2 linked regions of the Cellvibrio sp. PSBB006 genome follow. The protein of the gene in region 1 interacts with the protein of each later gene in a pairwise test. Links are inferred from orthologs where the notes say so. Each region holds a gene or a part of one and is shown in the gene's direction. Other genes may lie near its edges.

Evidence for each region.
Region 2: the proteins of CBR65_RS06385 (region 1) and CBR65_RS07125 interact in binary tests that used the Escherichia coli proteins (3 or more experiments, as listed by UniProt). The link is inferred for Cellvibrio sp. PSBB006 from one-to-one orthologs.

Annotation. Positions count from the first base shown.
Region 1 is NZ_CP021382.1:1,524,953-1,541,338, forward strand. The notes cover bases 10,976-13,774. They hold CBR65_RS06385 (citrate synthase), read left to right. Parts: upstream 10,976-11,634; coding sequence 11,635-12,915; downstream 12,916-13,774. Other genes in these bases: sdhC (succinate dehydrogenase, cytochrome b556 subunit), read right to left, coding at 10,976-11,019; CBR65_RS06390 (alginate export family protein), read right to left, coding at 12,984-13,774. Outside these bases: sucD (succinate--CoA ligase subunit alpha), read right to left, coding at 1-518; sucC (ADP-forming succinate--CoA ligase subunit beta), read right to left, coding at 538-1,704; lpdA (dihydrolipoyl dehydrogenase), read right to left, coding at 1,897-3,336; odhB (2-oxoglutarate dehydrogenase complex dihydrolipoyllysine-residue succinyltransferase), read right to left, coding at 3,427-4,647; CBR65_RS06355 (2-oxoglutarate dehydrogenase E1 component), read right to left, coding at 4,699-7,533; CBR65_RS06360 (succinate dehydrogenase iron-sulfur subunit), read right to left, coding at 7,785-8,489; sdhA (succinate dehydrogenase flavoprotein subunit), read right to left, coding at 8,506-10,278; sdhD (succinate dehydrogenase, hydrophobic membrane anchor protein), read right to left, coding at 10,283-10,651; more of sdhC, read right to left, coding at 10,645-10,975; more of CBR65_RS06390, read right to left, coding at 13,775-14,177; CBR65_RS06395 (exo 1,3/1,4-beta-D-glucan glucohydrolase), read right to left, coding at 14,705-16,386.
Region 2 is NZ_CP021382.1:1,706,841-1,723,256, forward strand. What follows is about bases 5,251-8,079. They hold CBR65_RS07125 (lipid kinase), read left to right. Parts: upstream 5,251-6,108; coding sequence 6,109-7,050; downstream 7,051-8,079. Other genes in these bases: CBR65_RS07120 (phosphatase PAP2 family protein), read left to right, coding at 5,304-6,068; CBR65_RS07130 (DUF2383 domain-containing protein), read left to right, coding at 7,055-7,495; CBR65_RS07135 (aspartyl protease family protein), read left to right, coding at 7,670-8,079. Outside these bases: CBR65_RS07100 (TonB-dependent receptor), read right to left, coding at 1-1,706; CBR65_RS07105 (S1/P1 nuclease), read right to left, coding at 1,823-2,686; CBR65_RS22035 (hypothetical protein), read right to left, coding at 2,882-3,049; CBR65_RS07110 (PhnD/SsuA/transferrin family substrate-binding protein), read left to right, coding at 3,324-4,199; CBR65_RS07115 (hypothetical protein), read left to right, coding at 4,201-5,139; more of CBR65_RS07135, read left to right, coding at 8,080-8,749; CBR65_RS07140 (TetR/AcrR family transcriptional regulator), read left to right, coding at 8,845-9,432; CBR65_RS07145 (lipid A deacylase LpxR family protein), read left to right, coding at 9,656-10,786; redox-sensitive transcriptional activator SoxR, read right to left, coding at 10,956-11,417; CBR65_RS07155 (hypothetical protein), read left to right, coding at 11,495-11,890; CBR65_RS07160 (ABC transporter ATP-binding protein), read left to right, coding at 11,961-12,884; CBR65_RS07165 (ABC transporter permease), read left to right, coding at 12,881-13,642; CBR65_RS07170 (TonB-dependent receptor domain-containing protein), read right to left, coding at 13,740-16,416. UniProt on the Escherichia coli protein: In vitro phosphorylates phosphatidylglycerol but not diacylglycerol; the in vivo substrate is unknown.

The DNA of each region.
Region 1 (16,386 bases):
GACTGACCAAAACCGTAGTCAGTGGTTTGTTTAACGGCTTCGTACGTCAGCGTACCGGAGCGAGAAACAATACCGACTTTACCTGGCTTGTGAATGTGACCCGGCATAATACCGATCTTGCACTCACCCGGAGTGATCACACCAGGACAGTTTGGTCCAATCAGACGCACACCCAACTCGTCGCATCTTACTTTTGCATCGAGCATATCCAGGGTCGGGATACCTTCAGTAATACACACAATCAGTTTGATGCCGCCGTTGGCTGCTTCAAGGATTGAATCCTTACAGAAAGGTGCCGGAACATAAATAACCGACGCTTCAGCGCCAGTGGCTTCTACGGCTTCTTTAACGGTGTTGAATACTGGCAGACCGAGGTGAGTTTGGCCGCCTTTACCCGGCGTTACACCGCCGACCATCTTGGTGCCATAGGCGATCGCTTGTTCAGAGTGGAAAGTGCCCTGAGAACCGGTAAAACCCTGACAAATAACTTTGGTGTCTTTGTTAATTAAAACGCTCATGATTTTCCCCCTGGGCCCCTTATGCGTTAGCCGCTGCAGCAACCACTTTCTGGGCAGCGCCAGTCAGGTCGGTGTCAGCAATGATATTCAAGCCGCTGTCAGTCAGCACTTTTGCACCCAGTTCAGCGTTATTGCCTTGCAAGCGAACAACAACCGGTACTTTTACGCCAACTTCTTTCACAGCGCCGATAACGCCTTCAGCGATCATGTCGCAACGCACAATACCACCAAAGATATTGATGAATACGGCTTTAACATTGTCGTCTGACAAAATAATTTTGAATGCTTCAACCACACGTTCTTTTGTTGCACCACCGCCCACGTCAAGGAAGTTAGCGGGTTGACCGCCGTGCAACTTAACGATATCCATGGTACCCATTGCCAGACCGGCGCCGTTAACCATGCAGCCGATGTTGCCGTCGAGCGCTACGTAGTTAAGTTCCCAGGAAGCAGCGTGCGCTTCACGCGCATCTTCCTGTGAAGGATCTTGCATTTCTTTTAATTCGGGATGACGGTACAGAGCATTACCATCGATGACCAATTTGGCATCCAGGCAGTGCAAGTTACCTTCTGGTGTAATAACCAGTGGGTTAACTTCCAGCAGTGCCAGATCTTTTTCTTTAAACAGTTTGGCCAAACCGAGGAAAATATTAACGAACTGACTGACTTGTTTGCCTTCCAGACCCAACTTGAACGCCAGCTCGCGCCCCTGGAACGGTTGCGCACCCACTAAAGGATCAATAGTCGCTTTGAGAATTTTTTCCGGGGTTTCGTGTGCAACTTTCTCGATCTCTACACCACCTTCGGTGGAAGCCATGAACACGATACGACGGCTTGAACGATCAACCACAGCGCCCAGATACAACTCTTTAGCGATGTCAGTGCAGGTTTCCACCAGAATGCGGCTAACCGGTTGGCCTTTCTCATCAGTTTGGTAAGTCACCAGGTTTTTGCCTAACCACTTTTCGGCAAAGGCTTTGATTTCATCTTTGCTTTTAACGAGCTTTACACCGCCCGCTTTACCGCGACCACCGGCGTGAACCTGAGCCTTAACAACAAACATATCACCACCGATCTTGTCGGCGGCTTCTACCGCTTCAGCAACAGTCGCTGCGGCGATGCCTTTGGATACAGGCAAACCATATTGGGCAAAAAGTTGTTTACCCTGATACTCGTGCAAATTCATGGTGTTATTCCATTTTGACGAATGGTTGAGCTTGATGAGTATTCATAACAAGCCAACGGAAGTTATCGATGACGACGCAGTCTTGTGAACAGCGCCGCCCCCTGGGGTGAGTTATTAACTCAAGCGTAAGACTCTGCGGTCTTCTTCATCTTCATCGAAACCGAACTGCAACAATATGTTGCGGGTCGATTATCAGCGCTTCTTCTTGTTGGCAATGTGAATGGCGTGACCATGCACAGCCAGAGCTGCTTCGTGAATGGCTTCAGACAAGGTTGGGTGACCAAATACCATCATGCCAATGTCTTCTGCACTGGAACCGAACTCCATAGCAATAGCGACTTGCTGAACCAGGTCGGCAGCGCTTGGGCCAACGATATGGCAACCGAGGATGCGATCAGTTTCAGCATGGGCAATGATCTTCACCAGGCCCTGGGTTTCGTTGGCGGCCATGGCGCGACCACTGGCAGCAAAGGGGAAAGTGCCCACGTTGTATGGCTCACCCGCTGCTTTAACCTGCTCTTCAGTTTTACCAACAGCGGCCACTTCCGGATGGGTGTAGATAACATTAGGGATGATGTCGTAGTTCATCACGGTTTTTTGGCCGGCAATGCGTTCAGCAACCATCACACCTTCTTCCGAACCTTTGTGCGCCAACATCGGCCCACGCACCACATCACCGACAGCCCATACACCGGGCGCGTTGGTGGAGCACAAGTCGTTAACATAGATGAAGCCGCGCTCATCGAGATTTACGCCGCTGTCAGCAGCCAACAAACCTTCGGTATAAGGACGACGGCCTACACACACAATCAATTTATCAAAGGTTTCTTTTTGCTCTTTACCGTCTTTGTCGGTGTAGGTAACAACAACTTCATTGCCCTTCACTTCCGAGCCGGTTACGCGGCAACTGGTGCGAATATCCAGGCCTTGTTTGGTGAGAATTTTTTGCGTCTCTTTGGCAATTTGCTGGTCCATGATGGCGAGGAAGCTATCGAGCGCTTCCAGCACGACAACCTGTGAACCTAAACGATTCCACACGCTGCCCAACTCAAGACCAATCACACCCGCACCAATCACACCCAGACGTTTTGGTACGGCATCAAACTCCAGGGCACCGGTAGAGTTGACAATGATTTTGTTATCGACCGGAGCAACAGGAATATTGATGGGACTGGAGCCGGACGCCAGAATCACATTTTCTGCTTCAAGGACAGACGCCTTACCTTCGTTGTCAGTGAACTCGACTTTACGCCCAGCCAGCAATTTACCTGTGCCGTATAAACCGGTCACACCATTCGCTTTGAACAGTGCAGCAATACCACCGGTCAATTGCTTAACGATCTGCGCTTTACGCGCGATCATCGATGGCACATCGATTTCAATACCTTTAGAGGTAATGCCGTGAACTTTAAAGTCGTCTTTGGCTTCATGATACTTGTATGAACTATCGAGCAGCGCTTTGGAAGGAATACAACCGACGTTCAAACACGTACCGCCGTTCACGCCTTTACCTTCTTCGTTGCGCCACTTCTCAATGCACGCGGTTTTTAATCCCAATTGTGCAGCACGAATTGCTGCCACATAGCCGGCAGGACCGGAACCAATTACGATCACATCATATTTTTCAGACATAGCTTTCGTTCCCAAATTTGGTCGATGTGGTTGCCCGAATTATCGGGCAACCCAAGTAAGACGGGGCATCAGTTAACCGAAATGGATAACCTAGATTTCCAACAGAATGCGCGCCGGATCTTCAAGCAGATCTTTGATCGCTACCAGGAATTGCACCGCTTCTTTACCGTCCAGCAGACGGTGATCGTAGGACAGCGCCAGGTACATCATCGGCAGAATTTTTACTTCGCCGTTAACGGCCATCGGGCGCTCCTGAATCTTGTGCATTCCGAGAATGGCAGACTGCGGCAGATTCAGAATGGGAGTAGACAGCAGCGAACCAAACACACCGCCGTTGGTGATGGTGAAAGTACCGCCAGACATTTCTTCAATGCCCAATTTGCCGTCGCGGGCACGCAGACCAAAATCACGAATGGTATTTTCAATCGTTGCCAGGCTCATATTTTCTGCGTTGCGCAATACGGGAACCACCAGACCTTTGTCGGTAGAAACAGCCACACCGATGTCCTGATAACCGTGATAAACGATGTCGTTGTTATCAATTGACGCATTGACCGCCGGGAAACGGCGCAGTGCTTCCGCAGCCGCTTTCACAAAGAAACTCATAAAACCCAGACGGGTGCCGTTATGGGCTTTTTCAAATTGATCTTTGTATTTGGCGCGCAGCTCCATGATCGGACCCATGTTCACCTCATTGAAGGTGGTTAACATGGCCGTGGTGCTGGATGCTTCCAACAGACGCTCAGCAATACGCTTACGCAGGCGAGTCATCGGCACACGTTTTTCAACGCGATCACCCACAGCATCCATCGCCGGTACTGGCGCAGCTGCGGTCGAGGAAGTTTTTGCAGCCGGCGCACTCGCCGGAGCGGACTTCAAATGATTGGCGACGTCTTCTTTGGTAACACGTCCATCTTTGCCCGTGCCGGATACTTCAGCGGCATTGATGTTATTTTCGCTTGCCATCTTGCGTGCCGCAGGATTGACCAACTTGTCACCGCCGGCGGCCGGCTTGGCTTCCGCAGCCGGTGCTTCCGCTTTGGCTTCTTTATTTTCAGCCGGGGCGGCCGCAGCGCCTTCCACAAACTTGGCAATCACTTCATTGCTAAGAACTGTGTCGCCCTCACCTTTTATGATTTCACTGAGGCTGCCATCAGCCGGCGCCACAACTTCCAACACGACTTTATCGGTTTCGATATCAACGATCAGCTCATCGCGTGATACGGCTTCACCCGGCTTCTTGTGCCAGGTCGCAATAGTCCCATCCTGCACGGATTCAGGGAAAGTCGGGGCTTTAATTTCAATACTCATTGCTCTTCCTTTATCTCTCGCTGTGATTCGGTAAACATCTCATACTGAATACTAGACATTCAGTGCTTCGTTGATGAAACGTGTTTGTTCTTCAAGGTGAGCAGACATATAGCCGCCCGCTGGTGCTGCCGATGCATCGCGACCAATGTAATCCAGATACAGATCTGGATTGTGATCGTGCACCACACGACGCATGTGATGCTGGCTGCTGTACCAGGCGCCCTGATTCATCGGCTCTTCCTGACACCAACGGATATCCTGCAAATTGGCATAAGGCGCCAGTGCGGCACGCAGCTCTTGTTCGGGGAATGGATAAAGTTGTTCAAGACGAATCAGCGCAACGTTATCCTGATTACGGGCAATACGTTCTTCCAAGAGATTGTAGTAAACCTTGCCACTACACAGGATGGCGCGCTTCACTTTAGCCGGATCGACACTGTCATCGGCAATTACGTTCTGGAATTGACCATTGGCCAGCTCTTCCAACGTGGAGGTTGCCAACTTGTGACGCAGCAGCGACTTGGGGCTCATTACCACCAAGGGACGGCGCATCGGACGAACAGCCTGACGACGCAGCATGTGGAAAACTTGCGCCGGCGTTGTAGGCACACAGACCTGAATATTGTGTTCGGCACACAACTGCATGAAACGCTCAAGGCGTGCAGAAGAGTGCTCTGGCCCCTGACCTTCATATCCGTGCGGCAACAACATTGTCAGGCCGCACAGACGGCCCCACTTGTGTTCGCCACTGGTAATAAATTGGTCAATCACGACTTGCGCACCGTTAGCAAAATCGCCAAATTGCGCTTCCCAAATAACTAATCCGCCAGGCGCCGTGGTGGCATAACCATATTCAAATGCTAATACAGCTTCTTCTGACAGATAAGAATCATAGAGTTCGAAATCCGGCTGTCCCTCTTTCATATGCGACAGAGGTACGTAGCTGGAGCCGTCTTTTTGGCTATGAACTACCGCATGTCGATGAGAGAAGGTACCGCGTCCCACATCCTGACCGGTCATACGAACAAAGTAACCTTGCTCCACCAGAGTGGCATAGGCCAATGTCTCCGCCATACCCCAGTTAAGCGGCAGAGCACCACCCGCCATCTTGCGGCGGTCTTCGTAGATTTTTTCAACTTGCTTTTGCATGACGATGCCATCGGGCACCTCACACATTTTATTGGCAATCGCTTGTAAGGCTTTTAGCTCAACACCGGTATCGCTGGGTGCGGTCCAATCATGACCGATGTAGGCGGACCAGTCGACAAAGAGTGAACGATCCGGCTCACTCACCAGACCACTGGCTACGTGCTCACCGCGATCCAGTGCTGCACGATAGTTGTTGGTCATCTCGTCAGCCGTTGCCTGATCCAGCAGACCAGCACTGATCAACTTATCGGCGTACAAGGTACGCGTAGTTTTATGGCTGCGAATCACCTTGTACATCAAGGGTTGAGTCGCTGACGGTTCATCAGTCTCGTTGTGACCACGACGGCGGTAACATACCAGATCGATAACCACATCTTTCTTAAACTCGTAGCGGTAATCCATGGCCAATTGCGCCACAAACAGGACCGCATCAGGATCATCACCGTTCACGTGGAGGATGGGGCATTCAATCATCTTGGCCACATCGGTGCAGTACTCGGTGGAACGGGCATCTTCACGTTTGCTGGTGGTGAAACCGACCTGATTGTTGATCACGAGGTGCAGTGTTCCGCCGGTGCCATACGCACGGGTCTGTGACATCTGGAAGGTTTCCATCACTACACCCTGGCCAGCAAATGCTGCATCACCATGGACGACGATAGGCACAACCTTGCCACCCACTTTATCTTTGCGGCGATCCTGGCGTGCACGCACAGAACCTTCTACCACCGGAGATACAATTTCCAGATGCGACGGGTTAAATGCCATTGCCATGTGCAATTCGCCACCCGGCGTCATCACGTTGGACGAGAAGCCCTGGTGATATTTCACATCCCCGGACGTATCAACCAGACGACGGCCATCAAACTCGGCAAACAAATCCGCCGGGCTTTTACCGAACACGTTAACCAGCGTATTCAAGCGACCGCGGTGGGCCATGCCCAGGACAATTTCTTTCGCACCGTAGGTACCAGCGCGTTTCACCAAGGCATCAACAAGGGGGATAAAACTCTCACCACCTTCCAGACCGAAGCGTTTGGTACCCGGGTATTTACTGTCCAGGTGACGCTCAAGGCCTTCGGCTGCGGTCAAACGCTCCAGTACCGCCAGACGCTGCTCTTTGCTGAATTCCGGGTTGGAACGCACACTCTCCAGACGCTGCTGCAACCATTGCTTTTCCGCCAGATTGGTGATGTGCATGATTTCCGGGCCGACATGACCACAGTAGGTTTTTTCCAACGCAGCGATGATGTCACGCAGAGGGGCTTCTTCTTTACCGATATACAGGTTACCGGTCTGAAAAACCGTATCGAGGTCAGCATTGGTCAGGCCATGAAAACCAAGGTCAAGGTCCGGTACCTGCTCACGCTCCATCAAACCTAGTGGATCGAGCTGGGCTTTTTGATGCCCACGGAAACGATAGGAGCTGATAAGTTGCAGAACCTTTACCTGCTTGCGCTCGTGCTCAATGCTGACTGAGCCCGCCGCTGCAGGAGCAGTCACGGTACGCACGCGGCTCTTGCCTAGCTGCTCAAACTGAGCACGAATCACCGAGTGCGGGGTATCCTGGGTTACAACGCCGTTGACGCGCGGCAATTGTTCGAAGTAGTTGCGCCATTCTTCGGGAACGGCATTCGCGTCGTGTAAATACTTGTCGTAGAGCTCTTCGACGTAAGCAGCGTTCCCACCGGAGATGTGCGACGTGCTCCAAAATTGCTCCATGATGCTGTCTTGCATTCCACCCACCTTAATCATGGGGACCGCCAGCATAACCTGCGAAGGACGCTGACCTGGGCTCTGCCCACTACCCCTGCTATCAACTAGCTGTTAGCTACAATAACGCCCTCAACTTGTGGTCGAAGGCGCCGCTTTTAAGCCGCTGTGTTCATAATTACAGCGAACAGTGTTAATACCTTGCGCTGATGTTCTGGGCTATCAAGCGCAAGGCATCAAAGATTTACCGCCTGCAAATACACAAAAGCGCCACCTTAGGTAGCGCTCTGTAACAGCATGTTGCGGATATGGCCAATGGCCCGTGTCGGGTTCAACCCTTTGGGACAAACCGCCACACAGTTCTGGATACCGTGGCAGCGGAATACGCTGAAGGGATCGTCCAGATTAGACAAACGTTTTTCAGTGGCGAGGTCGCGGCTATCCGCCAGGAAACGATACGCCTGCAACAAACCGGCAGGTCCGATGAACTTGTCCGGATTCCACCAAAAAGATGGGCAACTGGTTGAACAACAGGCACAGAGTATACACTCATACAAGCCATCCAGCTTCTCACGATCTTCCGGAGATTGTAACCGTTCGATCGCTGGCGCTGGCGTGTCGTTCTGCAAATAAGGTTCAATTTTCTTGTACTGGTCGTAGAATTGGGTCATATCGACTACGAGGTCACGGATTACCGGTAAACCTGGCAGCGGGCGCAGCACCAATTTGTTGTTCTTGACACATTCGGATATAGGCTTGATACAAGCCAAACCATTCTTGCCGTTGATGTTCATGCCATCAGAACCACAAACACCTTCGCGGCATGAGCGACGGTAAGCCAGGCTTTCATCCTGGGCTTTTAATAATTCCAGCACATCCAGCACCATAAGATCTTTACCCTGAGTATCGATCTCATAGGTTTTCATGTACGGCTCTTTATCGGCGTCAGGATTGTAGCGGTAGACTTCAACTTTCAACATTTATCTGTCTCCCCGATTAATAAGTACGAACTTTAGGTTCAAACGCTTCCATAGTGCGCGGTGCAAAATTCACCGCACGCTTGGCGACACGTTTGTCAGCCGGGAAATAAATGGAATGGCATAACCAGTTCTGGTCATCGCGATCCTGGAAATCTTCTCGGGCGTGAGCACCGCGAGACTCCTTGCGCTCTTCCGCCGCAATGGCGGTCGCTTCGGCCACTTCCAACAGATTTTGCAACTCAAGTGCTTCGATACGGGCAGTATTGAACGCGCTGCTCTTATCGGTGATGCATACATTTTCAACACGCGGACGCAGCTCTGCCAACTGCTGAATACCCTTCTGCATGTATTCACCTTTACGGAATACACCGAAGTAATTCTGCATGATGGTTTGCAATTCCTTGCGCAGCACAGCAGCGCTTTCGCCGCTGGTTGAGGTGTTAATTTTGTTCAGGCGAGCCATGGAAGCTTCGATATCGGCCTGGGTGGCATCACGTTGCTCAATACCTTCACGCAATGCTTTTTCGATATACAAACCTGCCGCACGACCAAATACCACCAGATCCAGCAGCGAGTTTCCGCCGAGGCGATTGGCACCATGCACGGATACACACGCCACTTCTCCGCAAGCGTAGAGGCCATCGATGACAGCATCTTTACCATTTGCATCAACAGTCAACGCCTGGCCATTCACATTGGTTGGTACACCGCCCATCATATAATGGCACGTGGGTACAACCGGAATGGGAGCATAAACCGGGTCAACGTGCGCAAAGGTACGTGACAATTCACAGATACCGGGTAGCTTGCTCTCAAGCACTTCTTCACCCAGGTGATCGAGCTTAAGCAGCACGTGATCACCGTTCGGGCCGCAACCACGTCCTTCCAGGATTTCCTGAACCATGGAGCGAGCCACAACATCACGACCGGCAAGGTCTTTGGCATTGGGGGCATAACGCTCCATAAAGCGTTCGCCATCTTTATTGATCAGGTAGCCACCTTCACCGCGACACCCTTCCGTAACCAGAACACCCGCGCCGGCAATACCAGTCGGGTGGAACTGCCACATCTCGATATCCTGCACCGGGAAACCGGCACGCAACACCATACCAATACCATCGCCCGTGTTGATGTGAGCGTTGGTGGTAGAGGAATAAATACGGCCGGCACCGCCAGTCGCCAGGACGGTTGCCTTGGCTTTAACGTAGACTGTTTCGCCATCTTCGATGTTAATAGCAATCACACCGACAACGGCGCCGTCCTGATTCTTCACCAGGTCAACGGCGAACCATTCGTTCAAAAAGACCGTTTTATTCTTAAGGTTTCCCTGATAAAGGGTGTGCAGAAGCGCGTGACCGGTACGGTCTGCTGCCGCACAGGTACGGGCCGCCTGGCCGCCTTTGCCAAAATCCTTTGATTGACCGCCAAAGGGACGCTGATAAATGCGGCCATTTTCAGTACGGGAGAAAGGTAAACCCATGTGCTCCAATTCAAAGACCGCTTCCGGCCCGACAGAACACATATATTCGATAGCATCCTGGTCGCCGATGTAATCAGACCCCTTGATGGTGTCATACATGTGCCAGCGCCAGTCATCATTCGGGTCAGCACTCGCGATAGCGCAGGTAATCCCGCCTTGAGCAGATACAGTGTGCGAGCGGGTTGGAAATACTTTGGTAATTACCGCCGTTTTGTAACCGGATTGTGCCAATTGCAGTGCAGCACGCATGCCTGCGCCGCCGCCGCCAATCACAATACCGTCAAATGAAATTGTTCGCATGTTAGCCATCAGCCTAGAGCCCCCACAAAATTTCAACGCCCCAGACCAGGTAGGTCACAGCGGCAACACCCAATACTGTCTGCGCAATCAGACGCAACACAGTAGCCTTGGCTCCCAACAAACGGTTGGTGAGATAGTCCGTCAAGACAGACCAAAGTCCGATCCAGGCATGTGTAATAAATGAAATAAGAGCGAGCAGGCTGAAGATGCGCATCCATAGCTGATTATAGAGCGCGCTCCACTGAGCGAAATCCAGGCCAGGATTCATGGCAATATAAACGACGAGAAAGATTGTATAGGCTGTCAATATCACAGCGCCAACGCGCTGAATCAACCAATCATACAGACCACTACGACCAAAACTGGTTACTGCAGTTACCATATCCATACTCCGGCTATTACGATCAATACAATGGCCAACAGCACCACAAGCCTGGCACCCAATTGACCACCTTTTAAGGTCTCACCTACGCCGCCATCCATTGTCAGATGGCGCACACCAGCAACGGTGTGGTAAGCAAGCACAGAGAGCACACCCCAGAGTACGAACTTGTAAACCGGATCATTCAGAGACTCTTTCATCGCAGCAAAGCTTTCCTCCGAGGCCAGACTTGCGTCCAACAGCCAAAGTAATACGGCCATGCCGGCAAAAAGGAAAACACCAGAGATGCGATGAAGGATAGAAACGTAAGCGGTGATAGGAAGTTTGATAGTGGATATATCGAGATTGACAGGTCTTTTTTTGTTCACGGTTGATAGTCACCTTTTTGCCCATCGCGGGCAGGTTTTAAGAATGAGCGTTGGGCTCAACGCTTTACCTCAACCTATCGTCCAAATCGACCCTGTACCACGAGTTACTGATAGCAGATTTCAATAAAAACAGGAGAGTTAAAGGTTGTCACCAGCCGCATCCTGCAAGTCGCGCCGTATTATAGAGAGTGAACTTCAGAAACACAAACAAAAAGCCGACCCAAAATGGCAATCAAATCCACAGAAATTTATCGATTTCCTGTCGCTTTATTACCAATTACGCATCAAAAGAGAACATCGCCAAACAAACGCGCGCTATAAAAGTGCAGAAGCAACATAAGCAAGGATTTTCTTATCAGGATGATTGATAGAGACTATAAAAATTGACAGCGCTGCCAACAAAAAAAGCGAAGCAGGAACCGTGGCGCATCCATAGGGTAAATAACGGCAAAAGCTATCATCCAGCGTAGTAAGTCATCTATAATGCCGACCGCAAACGGACTCCCCACAATTTGACAAAGCTAAATCTATCCTTATAGTTGTGCCCCGTTTATCAACCTGTCTTGGCCTCCTGCCATGTACGTAAGCCTTTATTAGTAACTACAGGAGTCAGTAATGACTGACAAGAAAGCACACTTAACGGTTGACGGCTTGGATGCGGCAATTGAGTTGCCCATTTATAACAGCTCTACCGGTCCTGACGTTATCGACGTTACCAGCATTACCAAGAACGGCTTTTTTACCTTCGATCCGGGCTTTATGTCCACCGCCTCATGTGAATCCAAGATTACTTTCATTGATGGCGACAAAGGTATTCTGCTCCACCGTGGTTACCCCATTGATCAATTAGCTGACCATTCTGATTACCTCGAAACCTGTTACCTGCTACTAAACGGCGAACTCCCAAACGATACTCAAAAGCAAGAATTTACCAACGCCGTCAAAAACCAATCCGCTGTCGACCCTTCTGTAGCTGCCCTCATCAAAACCTTCAAACGCGATGCACACCCCATGGCAATTCTGTGCAGTGCAGTAGCTGCTCTCGCCGCTGTTTATAATGAAGGGCTTGATATCACTCGGGAAGAAGACCGTAAAGTTACAGCACACCGCTTAATCGGCCAAATGCCTACATTGGCTGCCATGGTTTACAAGCACAGCCAGGGCGAAGAATTTATCGCGCCGGACAGCGCACTTGGTTATGCAGAAAATTATTTAAATATGACCTTCGGCAAAGCAGGACAGGCATCCAAAGTAAGCCAAGTGTTGGCCAAAGCCATGGACCGCATTTTTATTCTTCATGCGGACCACGAGCAAAATGCATCAACATCAACAGTACGCCTCTCTGGCTCTTCCGGCACCAACCCGTTTGCCGCTATCGCCGCCGGGATTGCCACATTGTGGGGACCAGCCCATGGCGGCGCTAACGAAGCCGTATTAAAAATGTTGGAAGAAATCGGCAGCGTGGACAACATTGATAAATTCGTTGCCAAAGCAAAAGACAAAAATGATCCGTTCCGCCTGATGGGCTTCGGTCACCGTGTTTACAAAAACTTTGACCCTCGCGCCAAAGTCATGAAGCAAACCTGTGATGAAGTTCTGGCTGAATTAGGATTGGAAAATGATCCTCTGCTGGCGATAGCCAAGCGTTTGGAAAAAATTGCCCTGGAAGATGAATATTTCATTCAGAAAAAATTATATCCAAATGTGGACTTCTACTCTGGCATCATCATGAAGGCCATCGGCATCCCTACCGAGATGTTTACGGTGATCTTTGCTACTGGCCGTGCCGTGGGCTGGTATGCTCACTGGGATGAAATGGTCAGTGCTGCTTACAAAATCGGTCGCCCGCGCCAACTTTATACAGGCAGCGTTCAGCGCGACTATCCCAGCAAATAAGATTTATTGTTTGCAAGAAAAGGGCTGCAATTGCAGCCCTTTTTCTATTGGTAGTGCGAAAATTTATTTTAGAAATTGATATCTGCCATCAGCCATAATTTAGTGGTGTCAGAACCAAAATCATCTGCAGAATAATCAGCAAATTTTGCAGTATAAACAACGGGGCCCCACTTTTTACTCGCGCTGACATCCCACTCTGTGCCGTAGTCTATACCGTTCACATCCGACGCCAGTTCGTGGTAAGCAGCAACGAACTGTATTCCAGCAAGATTGGTTGCCAAGGTCATATAGATATCCTCAATACCGTTAGCAGGCGTATCAAGAAAGCGGTCAGTCCACCCCTGGAAAGCGTGCAAGGTGGCAAGTGGTGTGGCAAAACCTACGACACCATCATCGGAACCTAACAATTCATATCCCAAGGTCGTGGTCAGCTTACCCAGTGTAACCACACCCTCAGCCAGCATGTAGTCAGCTGAATAGGTTACCGGATTATCACCTCCCTCTGATTGCGTTGCGTATTCCAGGTTGTAGCCAAAGGTTGGGTTGACGCGTCCCATCCAGCGAGCACCGAAGGTATCACTCGCCAATGCCGGTGCAGTCAGGTTATCGATGAGATAGGCATACAACGATATTTTGCCAGCACTGAAACCGGCATAGTTTACATTTAACAAATGAGTTTCCTGATCGTGATCACCGATCAGATTATCTTCGCCAAATATTCGATTAACATTCGTAACATATGCGTAAAACAGCTGGGTGTCGGACAAGCCCTTATTGGTAATCGAAAAGGCATCATAGGTTTGCTCGTTCTGACGCCAGCCTACTGCGCCGATAAACCGCTGGTTGTCCAGAACAATGCGTTGCCGACCGTATTTGAATTGCGTACTGAAATTATCGTATGACACGAACGCCTGATTAACTTCCGTTCCTTCAGGGTCCGCGATAATAGCCGTACCGGGATTGGAGGGATCATTCGCCGCCGTGCGGTAATCGACATCATCCAACTCGCGCACATCATCAAACTCCGCTGCAAAAGCAAAGCCATTGTAGGCACCCGATTGATAAGAAAGACGCGAGCGCAGAGTGAACGCATCGGAGTCCTCCAGGCCATCCCAGCTAACATCCTCATAACGCAGACGAAAATTTACTTTGACGGTGCTTTTTTGAAATGCCTCCGTCACACTTTCATTTGCGATTGCATGAGGAACCAACGATAAAGATCCAACAACAGCACCAAGGCAGCAAGCCATGTATTTTTTCATAGAGCCTTCTCCAGAGTTTGATTGTGTGTGGTCAACGCTCCTGCGAAAAATGCTGCATGATGTTGCAGATTAACTTGAACATCGCACCACTTTAAAACAACGGAAATATTTGAAATTTTTAATGTAACTGTCCGTTGCACGCCACGTGACTGAGGCACAATTCAGCAAGGCTTATGCCAGAAAGTTCTTTAGGCTCAAACTTCAATTGTTAAATGAGGAAAATCAATGAGATAGCAAAAGTACATTTCATTTGCATCGCAACCGATTAAAATTATCGCCGCCCAAGTGTTGGGAGCCGCTAAAAATCATGCTGCATTATCAAGCAATCGCATATCGGTTAAAGCGCAATAAAGATACATATTCATGCACCGCATCTTTACGATATGCACCGAATTGAGACTTTAAATTTTTCAGGAAATACTGGTACGTGGAATTGAGATGGTACAAATGTATTAACGTGGTGCAAGCTATATAGCTAATGAGGAAATTCCTGAAAGCCGCACGCGGCCTTCAGGATGGAAAGAAAATTATTCGATGCGTATGGATCGACCTGCCGCAGCATTTTTTACCAAACGGATATTGGCGAAGCTGATATCCAGTTCCCCATCCGTTACCAAGGTAAAGGGCTCAAGGACGAGGTGAAAAAATTCCTCCGGCGGTAAGACTAAACCGAAGTTTGACCCGACATCAGGAAAGCAGGCAAGATCTACGGTCAAGCGACGCCAGCCAGTATTGGCTATCGCATTAATCTTGTCGGTAATCGGTAAATCGGAATTGCATGAAGGTCCGCAGCCAATACGCAGAATCACATCGGCAGTCGGCGCTTTATCAACCTTAATATCAAATTCCAGAACGCCCCGCTCGTTAAGGTAATCAATCAGCACCTGACGATTTTCTGTGGACAATGCAACCAGACCCGTGCCTGTTCCATTCCAGACAACGCGTCGGGCATCCTCCTGCACCTCACGATCCACAACGGTTGCCGTCAAGGTCGACACCTGCGCAATATTGCCGTTCATTACCGCGCGATCATTTTTTCCACCTTCCAATTCAATATGCCAAGGCGTCATTGGGCGGCGATTAAATACCTCCAATACATTGGTTGTTTCCTGAACTGCGATACCCTCTTCCGGCAAATCATCTCCTAACGTGTCCAGGTCGCCATAACCCAAACCGTAGCCGTAAGGGAATAATGGATCGTAGTGTTCGTCACCAATGTTTAATGGCCCCTGGTCCGGGCGTTTGGGCCATGAAAAAGTCAGGCGACCTTTTACATCGTGCTGGATCTTTCCGTCGGCTGCCTTAAAGATCACATCGGCAACACCACCACCTTCCGTACCCGGCTGCCAGATCACCATAAAGGCATCGGAGTGATTTAGTTCCTGATTTATCCAGAGCGGACGCCCCGCTATAAAGAGCGAGACTACCGGAATACCAGCAGCTTTCAGTTTTGTCAGCAGTTCGCGATCACTATGATTTGTCGGCTTGTAAAGCAGGTTCTGCACATCGCCCTGCATTTCAGCGTAGGGATCTTCCCCGAATACAACAATGGCTACATCGGGCTTTTCCGTAAATGCCCCATCCGCACTGTATTGGATCTTGCCGCCAGCACGCTCCACAGCTTCTGTCATGCCCATGAGCAAGGTGGTAGCCTCAGGAAAATCCGCCATGCTATTGCCTGTGCCCTGCCAGGTGATAGACCATCCACCGGTTTGCTTGGAAATATTGTCTGCACCATCACCTGCAACCAAAATATTAAGCGACGGCGAAAGCGGCAGCAGATTGTTTTTATTCTTTAATAACACAAGGGATTCGCGCACAGCCTGACGAGCGACCGCGCGATGCTCCGGCGCACCGAGCAATTCATCCTTGCCCGCTAACGGACGCGTAGATGGCGCACCTTTTTCAAATAACCCTGCGCGTAATTTGACACGTAAGATACGGCGCACAGCATCGTCAGCACGACTTATCGGTATGACACCGGTCTTGATTTGATCAACCGTATTATTGAATAAAGTTTTCCATTCCGGGTCGGGCACCATAAACATATCCAACCCGGCATTGATAGCCTGGGGGCAATCCAACACCGATGCACCTTTAATAAAACCGTGGCCATTCCAATCGCCCACCACAAAGCCATCAAAACCCATCTGGTTCTTCAGCACCTCGGTCAACAAATATTGATGCCCATGCATACGCTCGCCGTGCC
Region 2 (16,416 bases), 180 kb from region 1 along the record:
ACATCATCCGTTGCCAATTGTTCGTAACGCAGGCCAAACGTCAGGGTAAGATCGGACGTTACCGTCCAGGTGTCTTCTGCATAGAGGGAGTGAGTGAAGCGCTCGATGCCATAGGCAAGATCCTCAGCATTGTTGGTGTAAGCATTGCGGTAAGAAAGGAAAGAAGGTGATCTGTTTTCAAAATCGTCAAGCGAATCAAACGTCCATACACCAGCGGTACTGTCACCAAAGAGATTATACAAACGCAGGCGTTCGCCCTGGTAACCAAATTTAATGTCGTGATCGCCAAGTAAATAATTACCGTCGATATTTAATATCAATGTGGATGTATCGGCGATATTGGCGTGGCGGTAACGATCGCGTCCAAAAATAATTTCATCTGACCCGACATCCACGGTTACTTGCCCCAGACCCGAATTGGTATTGGAACGCGTCGTCAGATCTTTATAGGACAAACCAATTTCAGTGGAGAACGCATCAGTCCAATCAGAAAACAGATGGGATACGTAGGTGGTGGTTTCCGTTTTCAACGTGTATGCATTGGATGCCATACGCAACTGATAGTCTTGATCGGAACTGTTGCGATCCTCTTCGTTATCCTGCACCTGGTAACTGAAGTCCATGCGATGACCATCAGCCAGATTGACATCGAACTTCACCAGAATTTTTTCATCGTTCTCTTCTACACCACCGGCGACAGAATCTGTGAAACCATAGGTGTCGTTCAGGATTTGGGTAAAGCGTTGATAATCTGCTGCGGAGATATTGCTGGTATTTGCACCGCTGCCATCCACATCATAAAGTTTGGCCAGCGTGCTGTTAAAGTTTTCATAGGAGACAAAGAAGAAGGCTTTATCCTGCATCAGCGGGCCGCCGACGGTAAAACCGAAAGTACTTTCATCACCCAGCTCTACATCACCCTCTCCTTCCGGATCGCCGGCAAAGCTGCTGTCCATGCCTTCGTAGAACAAAGAGCCATGTAATTCATTGGTACCGGATTTGGTCACCACATTGATCAAGCCACCGGAAAATCCACCGACCTTGGCGGTAAAGGGTGAGGTATCCACACTGATCTGACTTACAGCATCCAAAGATACCGGCGGGCGCTGGCTGGGATAGCCGCCGTAGTTCAAACCGAAGTCATCGTTCTGCCCGATACCGTCCACAGTGATACTGTTATAGCGCGGGTTATTACCGGCGATGCTGAGGTTGCCATCTTCATCCACGATGGCCATAGGGTTGTTGCGCACAATATCTTTAATATCGCGGTTGAATGAAGGTGCATTGCGAATATCATCTTCACTGAACACAGAGCTGGCACCGGTGGTGGTGGAATTAATTACCGCTCCCATGACCAGCACTTCTTCCAGTACCTGATCTTCCAGTTGCTGATCAAGCCGCAAGGTTTTTCCCACTTGCAAATACAGGTTATTCAATTGCGCATCACGATAAACCTCGGAATCAATCGTTACCTGATAAGGTCCGCCAACACGTAAACCTTTTACGCTGTAAGCGCCGGTTTCGTTGGTGACAACTTCACTCACCGTACCCGAGGGTTGGTGAACGATGATCACCCTGGTTTGCGTCGCCGGTGAACCGGTCGGACTGGTAATCTTGCCGAGGATTGACGAGGTAGTGTCCTGTGCGAACGCGTAGCCGGATAACCCGGCACTAATGGCCAGACAAAGCGCACGCTTCTTCATCATACTCCGCGTACTCGATGGCGAATGTTGCATGATTAATTCCCCTTGACTCATGTGTGTTGGTTTAATGTTGTTCATCATTACAGGGCGCTGTTGTTGTGGTGTTCTTATGGTGTTTTTTATGGGCGCTTTGGCTCTGCGACTTTCACGGTCAATGCAGGCGTCGCATGAACGCCTACTTTCGCGCGCGAGTCATAGATACTGTTCAGCAGCCCGGCAAGGCGTATGCCGGCCTGCACTAACCGCAATTCCACGTGCGGCATCTGCTGATAGATGTAGGCATAACCCAATTCACCGGTTCCGCTGGCATACACAGACTTACTCAACACCATGGATTCCTTGAGCCAATCTGCGGGCGAGGAATTGAGGTGGCGTTTGATAAATTGCGCATCGCGGGTATCGATAAACTCGGCAAATTCCCGATAACTCAATTGGCGAGATTCAATCAAACCGGTATCCCATAAAGAATGGAGATTGGTTGTATCACCAAAAAAAGACACATTAATGTCATTGCCTCCACGATCGTGGGCGTGACCGGCATGCAGGGGCTGGTGAATATCGCCAACCAGATGCACCAGAAAGCGAAAATAAAACTGCTGTTCTTCCAGCGGAGCACGACGCGATTTAAGTACCGAAATCGCTTTCAGGGTCGCGCCATAAATATCCTCAACATCATCTTTATCCTGTGGAACATGGTAGTGCTCAGGTTCGAATGCCTCAGGTTGCTCAACGTTGATGTAGTGCCAACGGCCTGATTTTTTTTGCCAGAAATCGTCCGGGGCCGATCGCATTTCATCGGCCCAGGTGGCGACTTCCGGCAAGAGATCACCGGCCAAGAGCGGCTTGATGGCTTTCCGGGTAGTTTCAGTTAAATGGGAGTTGGCTATGTGGCCCACAATTCTGTGGCCGTTCTGACCCCAACAAAATGCCTGGGAACTTAAGGTCAACAACAGCAGGCTGGTAAACAGTTGCACGCGCATCATGGTGATATCCGAATGAGAATTGACAATCAACATCGGGCGATGAGGAATCCGATTACGTGCATAGTCAATACATTCGAAACAGACAGAAAGGAGTTATTGCCATTCAAAATGACTTGTTAATAAATCTTTCACATCAATGTTTTAGAGTCGACAAATAAACTTATTTAAGGCGATAAGTCTGGGTTAGCGCACTGCTTAAGCACCAATGTAAATAGAAGATGGCGAAAGAATGAAAAATACCTGAACCTGTTTTTGTTGTTTTTTTGCACCAGAGAATGCCCCCAATGGCCCTGATAGCCACGCAAGATGAATCGCTTTGGTGCGTTTAACCCATCTGCCTTGCAGACCGATGAATAACGCCATGATTTTTAATACCTGTCCGAGCGGACAACGATTAGGCAGCGTTTGGTAAAACCGGATTTGCAACGCGAAACAATCATTTTTTGATCATGATCTGTGAGAGAAGGCAAATTCCCACGTGAAATCAGCGTTTTTACTACCCGCCAGTGATGGATGGGAATAAATATTGCTAATTAACGATGTTCAGGAACCGTTCAATCCGGTTTCAACCTGACGCTGGTGGTTCGCACTCACGGATCTTTTATGTAATTGATCTTGTCAACGCGATGACTTTCCAATGAACGACTTGAAATGGCTTGCCCCTAAAACCTATCCGTTTGTGTTGTTTTTTCTCGCCGCCATGTTGATGTGGTACGTGGGTAAAGACACGCAAAATGCGGTGGACTATCGACTGCCTTCGATCATTGAAGAGCATTACACCTGCGTGGCAGGCGCCGATGCGCCTGATAAAAAATTAACCGTGTATGTCAACACGGAATATGTTGCACGCAACCTTGCCAATCGCCTGTGTGCAGATGCGGTCGTCAAGCGTCAGTATCATCAGGTACAAGCCTGGTGGGGGGGCGGCGAAGCAGCGGCAATCAGTTTTATCGGCAAAGGTCTGGGCGATGTGGTAAATACAAAAGACAATATTGTGGAAGCCTTTGATGCAGAAAAAACCTACGGCTACAAACGGCTGGCCAGTTATCCGCAGTATCAGGCATACCTGATTGCACTGCATGAAAAGCCGGTTATATCACGTGAATATTTAATCGGCAGACGTATCGGTTTGGTCGATTATCCCACCAGCCGCTCAGGCCATAGTATTCCCATGCATATGCTGCAGGCACTCGGCTTGCAAGATCAGGTGACAATTGTTTATAGCCACAGTCACACCGGTTTGCGACAGCTCTTAGCCAGTGGACAAGTGGATATGATTTCCAGTTATTGGTCCGAAGATGACCACGAACGTTTCTCGGAAAATTATATTCAACCGATCAGCGAATCCGACATCAGCGGCAGCAGTTGGTATTTGAAGATGGATAATCGCAACACTGATTTGTTTTGTGCATTGCAAACTAACCTGGCCACGATTGCCGAACAACAGGCTTCAACCTATTTCGGCCAGTTGCATTTTTCTGAAGGCTGTCCCGAGCAATTTGTGGGGCGATAATATGTATTACCTGCGCAAACATTTTACCCGTTATCACTGGCTGTTTTTTGTGTTCAGTTATGTGGTGTTACAGGTAGCCTTTTCTTCGGGCGCATCACTGCAACGGCAGTTCAATATTGAGCGAGGCATCCTCGCGGTAGAAAATCGTATATCGCTGGATCTTGCGCACCTTTCCCTGCCAAACCCCGAATTAAATATGGCGGGCAACGCCAGTCAGGTACTGCACTATTTACAGGAATTGAATGAAGCCATTGCCGCGCAGTCACTACCGGTCAGTATTCACAGCTTGCAAACTGTGGTGGCTGATACCCACACCAGCCCGAAGCAAGAAATTGTTCGGCAGTTAATTGCACCGGAACAAACCATCAATCTGAGCTTACATGTCGAGGAGCCGGGCTGGCTCAGCGGGTTATCAGGCTACCCGTTGCTCCTGGCCGGTTTGTTACTGATACTGATTCGCCCCTATCTAAAACGTAAGCCTGTGCCGGTAACCGAGCACCACACCGCCGAGATCATACCGCTTACCTTAACCCTGGATCTCACCAACAAAGCTCTAACATTAGGCAACAAACAAGTTCCTTTGGCCAATAAACCTTTGTGTTTTTATGCCGCGTTGCTGAATTACTGCCAGCAACATCCTGAGGTGCGTTTGTGCCAACATCACCAGCTGCCGGACGCCTTGCTTGAACTGGCGGACAAGTATTTTCTGCGACTGGTGGAGCTGGGTCATACCATTCGTAAGCGGCCGGATTTCAATGCCAATCTGGAGAAAATGCTCAGCGAAATCCGTGCGGCGCTGGATGAGTTACTGAGCGAACATCCCGACTTAAAACCGCTTTACTACCCACCCAAAGCAACCGGCGAGGGATCGCGCTCGCGTATGCACAACTTTGCCCTGACGCACCTTCAGCCACAGCGCTGGGATATCACTGGCAAATAGCCACTTCAACACTCGTCGCAAGACATCATGCCCACCGCTTTAAGCAAAGTGTCATCTAGCCACCCGAGGAAGCAAAGCGAGTGGCAAACAACAGACCTTTCCTGCTATTTCTGTATATGATCACGCGACATGTATGTTTTTGCGCAGTCATAGCGAGGGATTTGATGAACGAGAATCCGGACAAACCATCCTTTCTAACGACGGAACCCGGCTCCCAGGGCCGCATTGCCGGTGTATTGCAATGGCTGGGCAGCCATGAATTACCGGTGCTATTGGCATTATTTGCCATCCTGGGAGCGCTTTGGGGCTTTGCGGAATTGGCAGAAGAAGTCATGGAAGGCGATACCCATGAAGTCGATCAGGCATTGCTCTTGAGCATGCGCAATCCGGCGGACCTCAGCGATCCAATCGGCCCAGGCTGGGTGGAAGAAATCGGACGTGATATCACTGCCTTGGGCGGCAATGCCATATTGACACTCTTGACCATTGCAGTGGTGGGCTACCTGTTGTTGGACGGCAAACGTCGAATGGCCGTGGTATTAATAGTGGCCACACTGGGTGCATTGGGCGTGAGTACGTTGTTGAAGAACACCATAGACCGTGAGCGACCGGACCTGGTCCCGCACCATACGCGCGTCTATACCGCGAGCTTCCCCAGTGGGCATTCGATGCTGGCAGCCAGCACTTTCCTGACCATGGGTGCCCTGCTCGCGCGCGTCCAGCGACGCAAACGTATGAAGGCTTACATTTTACTGGTGGCCATCACCGCCACCTTGCTGGTAGGACTCAGCCGGGTATACCTCGGGGTACACTGGCCCACGGATGTACTCGCCGGCTGGACAGCCGGTGCAGCCTGGGCCTTGTCGTGCTGGTTATTGGCACGATGGCTACAAAGGCGGCATGAAGTGGAAAGTGAAACCGAAAGCTGATTGACACAAGGGCATCTGGATTAGCGACTGAGCATCAAACATGACAAATACATCGCGTACCGCGCTACTGATTGTGAACCCTAACAGCCGATCCGGCGGCGACACCGATATGCAGGAGGGCATAGCTTTATTGGAAGCCGCAGGCATCAATCTGATCAAGACAAGCTCGCAAAGTGCGCAAGAAACCTGTCAATTGATCGAAGACCACCGCCATCACATCGACCTGGTGATACTCGGAGGTGGCGATGGCACAATCAGCTCCGCCGCACCGGCGCTTTTTCAACATAAGCTACCTTTTGCCATATTGCCCTTAGGTACCGCCAATGATCTGGCGCGATCTTTAGGTATGAGCGGCGATCTGCTGGAAGCCTTTCAACTAATTGTGGAGAATCACCGCGGCCGTATGAATCTGGGCGTGGTGAACGGGCATTATTTTTTTAATGCGGCCAACATCGGCCTCGGGGTGCGTGTAACTCACGAACTGACACCGGAGATAAAAAAGCAATGGGGCGTGTTCAGTTATCTGGCTGCGGTATTCGCGGCGCTAAAAAAGAATCGCAAATTTCGCGCAACGATAACGGTGGACGATAAACCCTATCGAGTCAGCTCTATCCAACTGGCCGTCGGCAATGGCCGCTACTACGGTGGCGGCAATGTGATTGATGAACACTCCACCATTGATGACGGCAAATTATGTTTGTACAGCGTGCCACCATTGACCTTATGGGAACTGCTGACGCTGGCTCCCTTACTGCGCAGCGGCAAGCAACGATTGACCGATAAAATTTTTACCGCCTCGGGACGACGCATCCACATCAAGACGTCACGGCTGCGCGAAATCCATGCGGACGGCGAGCCGGTCAATATTACCCCCGCGTTGTTTGAAGTGATCCCCGAAGCATTGGAAGTCATCCGGCCTCAACCGGTTGAGATTTCATCCATGGACTCTGAACAAATCCGTGAACCAGCCCTGATGGAGTAACACGATGAATTTATTACGCACCGACAAAGAAGTTGCGCTGAACGACCTGCTGGTAGCCAGTCGCGAAACGGTAGACCATTGTCAGGACGCGGTAGAGTATCTGAATGACGACCACATAACGCCTGTACTGCGCATGATCATGCAAGAACGCCAGGGATTTATTCAGCGTATTGAGCAGGCCATACGCGCATTGGGCGACCTGCCCTCGGTTCCTGACCCGGATCGGGAAACCGGAGAGATGCTTCTTCATCATGTAACAGCGGCGCTATCTTCTGACACCACCACGCAAATTCTTGAACAACGCATCAAGGCCGAGCGGCACGTTCTTGAACTTGTGCAAGCGTGTCACGCTGCGGGATTGGATGACGCACATGGGCAGTTGTTGGTGGAGATGGAACAGCAAATCCATTCGACCATCGAGCGGCTCGACGCGTTGGAAGCCTGATACACCGGCGACATCCAATTCAACTTTCTATCCGGTAGCTTGTCATATCTCCAGGCTGCAACAGCGTTGCTGTCTGTATCAACTGTAGTGTGTATCCACTATAGTTTGCCCTTCACGTTACGGCATTAGCCTCATTCACGGCATTGGAGAGCACGGCAGTTACCGGACAAGATTATGGCAAGATTCACGTTCATCAGTATCACCCTTGGAGCCTTTGCACTGGGCTTTCTGGCCAGTGAGTATCGTCATAGCCTCAAGGCCTCCAGCCCTGCTCCCGAGAGCATTCAACTTTCTGCTCCCCGTGAGCCACATCACCAACCATCCAAACCTGCACCTACTGGCACGGAGCCACATCAGACCGAAGCCGACACAACCGTGAGTGTCTTTTCATGGGAGCGGGCTAATCAACTCATTGCCCTGTCCCGTTTTGAAGAAGCCATCCGGCTATTGCAAAGCCACCTCGCAGAAACACCGAGATCCGCCCGCGCCTGGCTTTTGTTGGCGCAAATCTATGAAAAAATTGATAATCATGAAGCCTCACTGGAGGCATGGTTTCGGTATCTGGACTACGAGGTGGATGCCTTAAAATTTGAACAGGCCATGGCGTACGTTCGCCAATATCTGATGCGGCTTTATCAAAAACCGAACCTGCTCAGCGGCAATTCACAGTGGCTGCTGAGCCAGCTCAATGAACTGCTGGAGTTCAATACCAACGACGCCGAACTTCATGTAATCCTCGCTTCACTTTACGCAAAACTGGAAGACAATTATCAAGCGCAGTATCACGCCATGATGGCGGTTAATGATCCGGCGATGCAGCAGCAGGCCGAGGATATTCTGGCCGAGCTGAACGGTACATCGCTACCCGATGAGCTGAGTATCCCCTTGGTCCGCTTTGGTAATCAGTACCTGGTCAATGTCACCATTGAGGGTTATCCGGCGCGCCTTTTGCTGGATACCGGCGCGTCCCTCAGCGGCGTGTCAAATGTGTACACGGCAAAATACCCTTTCCTGGTTAAATCCACCAAACCTATCCGCCTGAATACCGCCAGCGGTACAGTCGACAGTGTGCTGTTCACTGTGGATACTTTGCGCATCGACGAGTTGGCTTTTAATCATCATATTCTGGCACTGCTCCCCATGCACAAGATGACCGAGTTTGATGGTTTGCTGGGCGTAGATATCCTAGGGCGGTTTGATTTTGTGATTGATCAGACCGCCGCCGTCCTGCGTTTACGCGCTCGTCACAAATAGCCGCTATCCTAACTATTCCTTTTTGGGAGTAGCTTAGAACAACATGACCTAAGTTACCCTTTGACAAACCAGACGACTGGTCATATATTTTCCCCATGAGCAAACGTGAACTGAAAAAAGACCATCTCCTCGACGCCGGCTTACAAGTCATGGCGACCCGTGGATATAACGGTACCAGCATCAAGGATATTGTTGATGCTGCCGATGTACCCAAAGGGTCTTTTTACACCTACTTCAAAAGCAAGGAAGACTTCGCCGTAGAAGCTCTGGAAAAAGTGACCGAGGAACGGATTCAACACAATCGTCATCTGCTCGGCAACCGCAGCATTCCTCCACTGGAGCGCCTGAATCGATTCTTTATCGGCAATATTGGCGGATGTGAAGAAGGTATTAAAGGCGGATGTTTTATCGGCAATATGTGCCAGGAAATGTCAGATTCCAGCGAAGTCATTCGCCTGAAAGTCCGACAAATGCTGCGTAACAACACGCAGGCTATCGAGGATGTCCTGGAAGAAGCCCGCCTGGATGGCAGCCTCAAAAGCACCATCTCCTCGGCAGTACTGGCGGAATTTTTATTTAATGCCTGGGAAGGTACATTGATGCGCATGAAGGCCTCCAAGTGCCGTGAGCCGATGAATGCTTTCTTGATGTTGTTACCGGAAATCCTCGGTAACCGCCCCTGACAGGTAAAATTTTTTACCTCCTTTTAAAGACGACCAGTCAATTGTAAGCCGCACCTATGGCAGTTGCGTGTCAGCACACCTAATTCAACGCCTCACTTTGTGGCTTTATTTGTGCGGTTTTTTACAGACGACCGGTCATCTAAACAAACATTCAGATTTTTACATGTGGCTGCCGGTCTACCACTAAGAGCCGGCAGCTGCGCAGTAACCGAAGGAATTGATGATGAACAGATTTTTACGACTCACAATCAAAACACTCACCCTGGGTCTAGCCTCCCTGCCACTTCTGGTGTCTGCCCAAGAGGTTGATTACAACTCACTGCAAATTGCCACATTGATTGAGGAAGAAAAACGCCCTTATCAAGAGGTGGTGCTATTGCCATACAAAGAGCCGCTGAAATCCAGTTGGGCCCTGGCGATTGATAATGACATTCTCGCCCTGGGTGGGCGGGACCAGGATTACACCTACGGCTTCAACTTTACCTACTCGGGCCGCAAGGCGCAGGAGCTCTGGCTTTCTCTGGATAAACCGTTAAGCGCTATTGATCACCTCCTGGGTGTTGATAACCAGTCCGCGCAAAGTATTGATAACCACAGCATTGAAGTCGGCCTGTTTGGGTTCACCCCGGAAGATATTACGGTCACCACTGCAAATCCCGATGATCGGCCCTATGCGAGCCTGATTTATTGGTCCAATTCGCGCGAACAAATGGACCTGAACAGTAATGTTTCCTGGAAAACGACACTGACTGTAGGCGCGCTGGGTTTAAATCTGGTGGGTGAATTTCAAAACACCATCCATGACAAACTCAATGGCAACGAAGCCATGGGTTGGGATAATCAGATCAGCGAGGGCGGTGAATTAACAGCCCGTTACGCGATAGCCCGACAGCAATACCTGGGCACCCTATTCGGTGATATGGAAGTGAAAAGCACGCTGCAAGCATCAGTCGGTTATCTGACAGAAGCGAGTTGGAGCCTGAGTTTTCGCGATGGTAAATATCACACCCCTTGGTCATCATTTAACCCGGAACTGGCAAGCTATGGGGAAAAATCTACCTATAACACCAGTGCCAGACCGATCCGCGAACATTATTTCTGGGCGGGAATGGCGATAAAAGCGCGTGCCTATAACGCCTTTTTACAAGGACAATTTCGCGATAGTCCGGTGACTTATGATCACAATGAATTAAATCCGATTGTGTTCGAAGCCTGGGCGGGATACACCATCGCTTTCGCCGAAGGCTATCGCTTGAGTTATGTGTTGCGCGGGCACAGCTCCGAGATCAAACAAGGCGCTGGTGATCGCAACCTGATGTGGGGCGGCATTATTCTGGCGAAAACGTTTGATTGATGAAGTTTTTTGATCAACGCAGTCTTTTGCTGGACGAAACCATAAATTGACCAAAGTGCCGCTGGGATAGCGGCACCGATCGTCCAATCCATAACAACCATTTTTCTTATCTTCGCTACCTGCTGTCGAATTCGATAATGCCCATTCGACTACTCATTGCAATGTGACATTAATCAGGGTCCAACAAGCGTGCTCCGCTGCCTTCAGCTGATAGCTCATCCCAGGGATTACGCAGAGGACAATCACGCAAAGACAAACAACCGCAGCCGATACATTTATTCAACTGATCACGCATTTGCGTGAGGCGCTGAATACGATTATTCAGCTCCTGTCGCCACTGGGCAGACAGGCGTCGCCAATCGGCGGCGGTAGGCGCGCGCTCATCCGGCAGTGTCTGCAAAGCATCACGAATAGAGGCTAGTGGAATACCGGTTCGTTGCGCAACCTTGATAAGCGCCACACGCCGCAGCACGTCGCGGTGATAGCGTCGCTGATTGCCGGCGTTGCGCCAACTTTTAATTAAACCCTTGGATTCATAGAAATGAACAGCAGAAACCGCCACGCCGCTACGGCTCGCCACCTCCCCCACACTCAGTTCCTGACGAAAATACTGCGGATCAATCTTTGCCATTTTTGCTTTACCTATTGACCTCAAGCTAACTTGAGGTTTTAGCATTCCCACCAACATAATGCAATCGAGGGAAAACCATGCTGACACATATTGACACACTGCCGCTCCATAATATGTTTGATGATGAACGCTCCAACATGATCAAGGCTATTGAAGATATCTTTCGCACGCGCCATCAAGCACCACAACCCAATCTGAAACCCTTGGCAGATTCGACAAGTAAAAAGCGATCTATCACGCGCTTGCCGGTTGCTATGCTGCAACAATCCGAGAACCGAATGCATTATGAGTTGTTAAGCATTGTGCCCATCAGGGATAGTCTCGCCATAGTAAAAATTCTGCAAACCCCACTGGATAAAGATGGACGGCGTATTGAAGAGGCCACAAGCTCGCCACTGATGGTGATTGCCAAGTCCGATGGCGAATGGGAACTTGTCGGCTTGCCCTTGCCGCGTCACTGCCTATTGTACTAAGGCGATTGACATGGACGTTAAAGTACTGGAAGTTACTCGTCGATATATACCACCAACATAAGGAGGTCGTGTGCAAGCGATCATCTCGGTAAATAATCTCACCAAAACCTACTCATCCGGCTTTAAAGCACTCAGTAACATTAACCTCGACATCCGTCGCGGCGAGATTTTTGCTCTGCTTGGGCCGAACGGCGCAGGCAAGACTACGCTGATCAGCATTATTTGCGGCATCGTCAATCCGGGCAACGGCCAAGTTTTGGCAGATGGTCACGATATTGTTCACGATTATCGCGCAGCACGCGCGAAGATTGGCCTGGTGCCGCAGGAGTTATCCGTCAGTATGTTTGAAAGCGTATGGGATACAGTGAAGTTCAGTCGCGGGTTATTTGGCAAAGCACCCAAGGATACGTGGCTGGAAAAAGTGCTGAAGGACCTGTCGCTGTGGGACAAAAAAGACAGCAAGATTATGGCACTTTCCGGCGGAATGAAACGACGAGTGTTAATTGCCAAAGCCCTGGCCCATGAACCACAAATTTTATTTCTTGATGAACCTACAGCCGGAGTCGATGTGGAATTGCGCCGCGATATGTGGGAAATGATACGTGGCTTACGCGACAACGGCGTCACTATCATCCTGACAACCCACTACATCGAAGAAGCAGAAGAGATGGCAGACCGCATTGGCGTCATCAACAAGGGTGAAATCATTCTGGTGGAAGACAAAAACACCTTGATGCAAAAACTTGGGAAAAAACAACTGTCCTTACAGTTGCAACACCCTTTAACCGACATTCCCGCTGCACTGAGTCATTATCAACTGGAGTTAAGTGCCGATGGCAATCAATTGATTTATACCTTTGACAGCCAACAGGAAGCAGACATTGCCGGACTCTTGCGACAACTGAGTGGACTGGGTATCGAGTTCAAGGATTTACAAACCAGCCAGAGCTCTCTGGAGGATATCTTCGTTAATTTGGTGGGAGGACACGCATGAACATTCATGCCATAAAAGCTATTTATATTTTTGAATTAGCGCGCACCTGGCGTACCTTGATGCAAAGTATTGCATCGCCTGTGCTATCAACATCGTTATATTTTATTGTGTTCGGTTCAGCTATTGGTTCACGCATGGTAGAAATTGATGGCATCAGTTACGGCGCGTTTATTGTGCCGGGTTTGATCATGCTGTCGTTATTGACGGAAAGTATCTCTAATGCATCCTTCGGTATCTATATGCCGAAATTTACCGGCACAATGTATGAGATTCTGTCAGCACCGATTTCAGCGATGGAGATTGTTGTCGGATTTGTCGGTGCCGCCGCCACCAAATCCATCATCCTCGGTTTGATCATTCTCGCCACAGCACGCCTGTTTGTCGACTTCACCATTATTCATCCTATCTGGATGCTAGGCTTCCTCGTGCTCACGTCCGTCACCTTCAGCTTGTTCGGTTTTATTATCGGCGTCTGGGCGGATGGGTTCGAAAAGCTGCAAGTGATCCCGATGATGATCGTTACTCCATTGACATTTTTAGGCGGCAGTTTTTACTCTATTCATATGCTGCCCCCGCTGTGGCAAACGATTACGTTATTTAACCCGGTGGTGTATCTAATCAGTGGTTTTCGTTGGAGCTTTTACGGCGTCGCTGATGTCAAGGTCGGCATCAGCCTGGGAATGATCATGTTATTTATGTTGTTGTGTTTGTTTCTGGTTTGGCTGATTTTTAAGACGGGGTATAAGGTTAAGGCTTAAGTCAGAGGTTAAATATCCTGTCAGGTATTAGCTAAAAAAAGGTGCATCAGTTGATGCACCTTTTTTATTTACTTTACGATAGCTCGTGTCGCTTTACTTACATGCGATAATTTACCCCGAACACAATCCGCGGCTCTTGCGACGTATAGGTCATTGTCTGACCCGCATACCCTAAATAACTGGTTTGCTCTTCACCGGTAATGTTGATCGCTTCTGCCGTGAGGGAGAAGTTCTCATTGAGATCATAGGTGACGTTCGCATCCCATTGCCCGTAATCGTCGAAGAACTCAGAGGCACCATTTTCCAAGCCAAGCACCCCAAAGGTTGACCGAAAAGGAGAAAGGTATTCATCGCGCCAAGTGTATGCAATACGTGCACTGATTGCGTCATTCTCATAAAAGCCAATCAAGTTGAACGCGTGTTCCGAGATACCGGGTAAACCAAGGTTGCTGTGAGTCGTGGAGGATACATCCGCTGTACTATCTGAAAAGGTATAGTTAAAGGTCGCCCCGAAACCATTTTCAAATGCTTTTTGCGCTGTAAATTCGAGACCTTTTACACTACCACCAGACCCGTTCACCGTGCGACTTACGCTGCCCAGATTTCCGCCATCTGGGCCGGTATCAACACCAAATTCCAGACGCGTTTCACCGGCAAGGAATGAATCAACCGCTTTAACAAAGGCACCGGCAGAGATCAATCCTAAATCATCAAAATACCACTCATATGCGACATCCGCTTGGGTTGCGCGATAGGGATCAAGACCGGGGTTACCGGAAGAACCGCCGGTAAAGCGGAAGTAAGTGCCGAAATCCGGATCATCTTCACGCGTGAAGTTTTTCGCAAACCCTTTACCCAAGGTTTGCAAGTCAGGCCGCGCGATAACACGTGATGCAGAGAAACGCAGTTTGGTTTCTTCCGTTGTATCCAACACAAAGTTCAAACTGGGTAACACATCCCAATATTCTTTAGTCTTAACGGTAAAGACATTATCGTCGAGTAAAACACCCTGGCTGTTCCAGCTGTCAGTTGCGATGGACCACAAGGAAGATTCAGGTGTGGTTTCAGCAGACGATACTTCCACTTCGGTTTGCACAACCCGTACACCAACATTCAACGTGTACGGGACGTTGTCACCTTCGAAATCAGCCTCACCATAGAATGCGGTTGTGGATTCTTTTACATTCCACGATTCCAGGGGTACCTGGAACCACTGTCCGGGTGTGTTGGGGGTAATGGCATCAATCCAACCTTCAACATCGGCGGCTATTTTGTTCGCATCTTCCATCATTACATTGGATTGATATCCACCGGAAGGAAAGAAGTTATTCAGTGCTATCGACCGATCAGGATTCATAAGATAGGTTTCCCATGGAATCACACCCGGCGAACCACTCCAGCGATTAAAATGGTTATTGGTGGCTGTATCATGAGGAGAATCCTGATCGCCAGTACGGATAGCGGGGCCGTACAGAGCTTCGGCCATATTGATGCCGCTGGATGTAGTGAGTTCAAAAGCTTTTAAGCCGATGGCAGCATCCATGAAGTAACCCCAAGGCCCGAAAGGCTGGTTGTCATCCAGGCCGTCACCGTCGATGTCACATTCGCGGCCAGCTACGATTCCGCCATTGCCACAGAGATCGTGATAAACCGCTTCCTGAATGCCCGCTCCACCTAACCCGGGATTTACACTCGGATCAAACGTGCTGGCAGCAATAAGGTTACCATTTTCGTCGTAACGGTTCGGCGTCATTGCACCTTCGGTTCTGCTGAAATCACTCAAATAACGTAGCTCGCGGAAATCAGCTTCATCTTCCGCATAGCGAAAACCAAAGGTAATTTTTTTCAAATGACCGACTTCAATGTCGTACTCGACATCACCCCGAACAGCGAAGGATTCCTGTTCAATGTCAGCGCCCAGAGCCCAATGTGATTTGTAAGTGAGAAACGAAGGATCGTTCAACCAGGCCGGGTTGGCAAAGGCAAAGGAAGGACGCGTGCCACTATTAAAGCTGAATGAACGACTGGCGGTACCCGTGCCAACGTTCGCATTTGAGTGAGACCAACCGTTATCGGTTTCGCCGGTCCAGGTAGTCATTGCGTAGGGAGAAAAGCGCGCATCACTGTAGCCTGCGCGCTGCTCCAGTTCCGATTCTGCGTAAGCTACATCACCGCTGAAACGCAGTTTGCCACCACTGTCATGTTTGAATCGTAAGGCGAAGTTATCTGCTGTCCCTTCACTGACTTCACCAGCAGAATTGGTTTCTGCTCCAGGGACATTAAAGGTTGCAGATTTAACAATACCGATAGGATTGCTGTTATCAATGACGAATGGCTGACTCTCGTCAATACCCGCAGCACCATCGGTATTCATGGGGTGCTTCACTGAATACTGGCGATTTTTAACCTCCAATTCTGAATGGAACCAATCCATGCCCACTTGCATTGCATCCGTGATATTCCACTGCAAATTTAATGATGCACCGATGCGCTCCCGCTCCGCTTCACTGTCGGTAACATAAAACATACCCGGTGCAAAATAGGATTGGCCAGCAGAGCACATCATAGCTTCTGCATCAAAGGTTCCACCTTCTGTACATCTAACAGCGGTGTTCTCACGAGAAAAACTTTGAATAGAATCGTTGTGAACGGTTTTTTTACTGGCACTTACAGAAAAAATCGCCGCGAATTTATCATCCCAATTATTTCCCAACACAAGGAAACCTGAAGGCTGAGCATCCTCCGCATCCAGGCCATAATCACCTTTAATATTG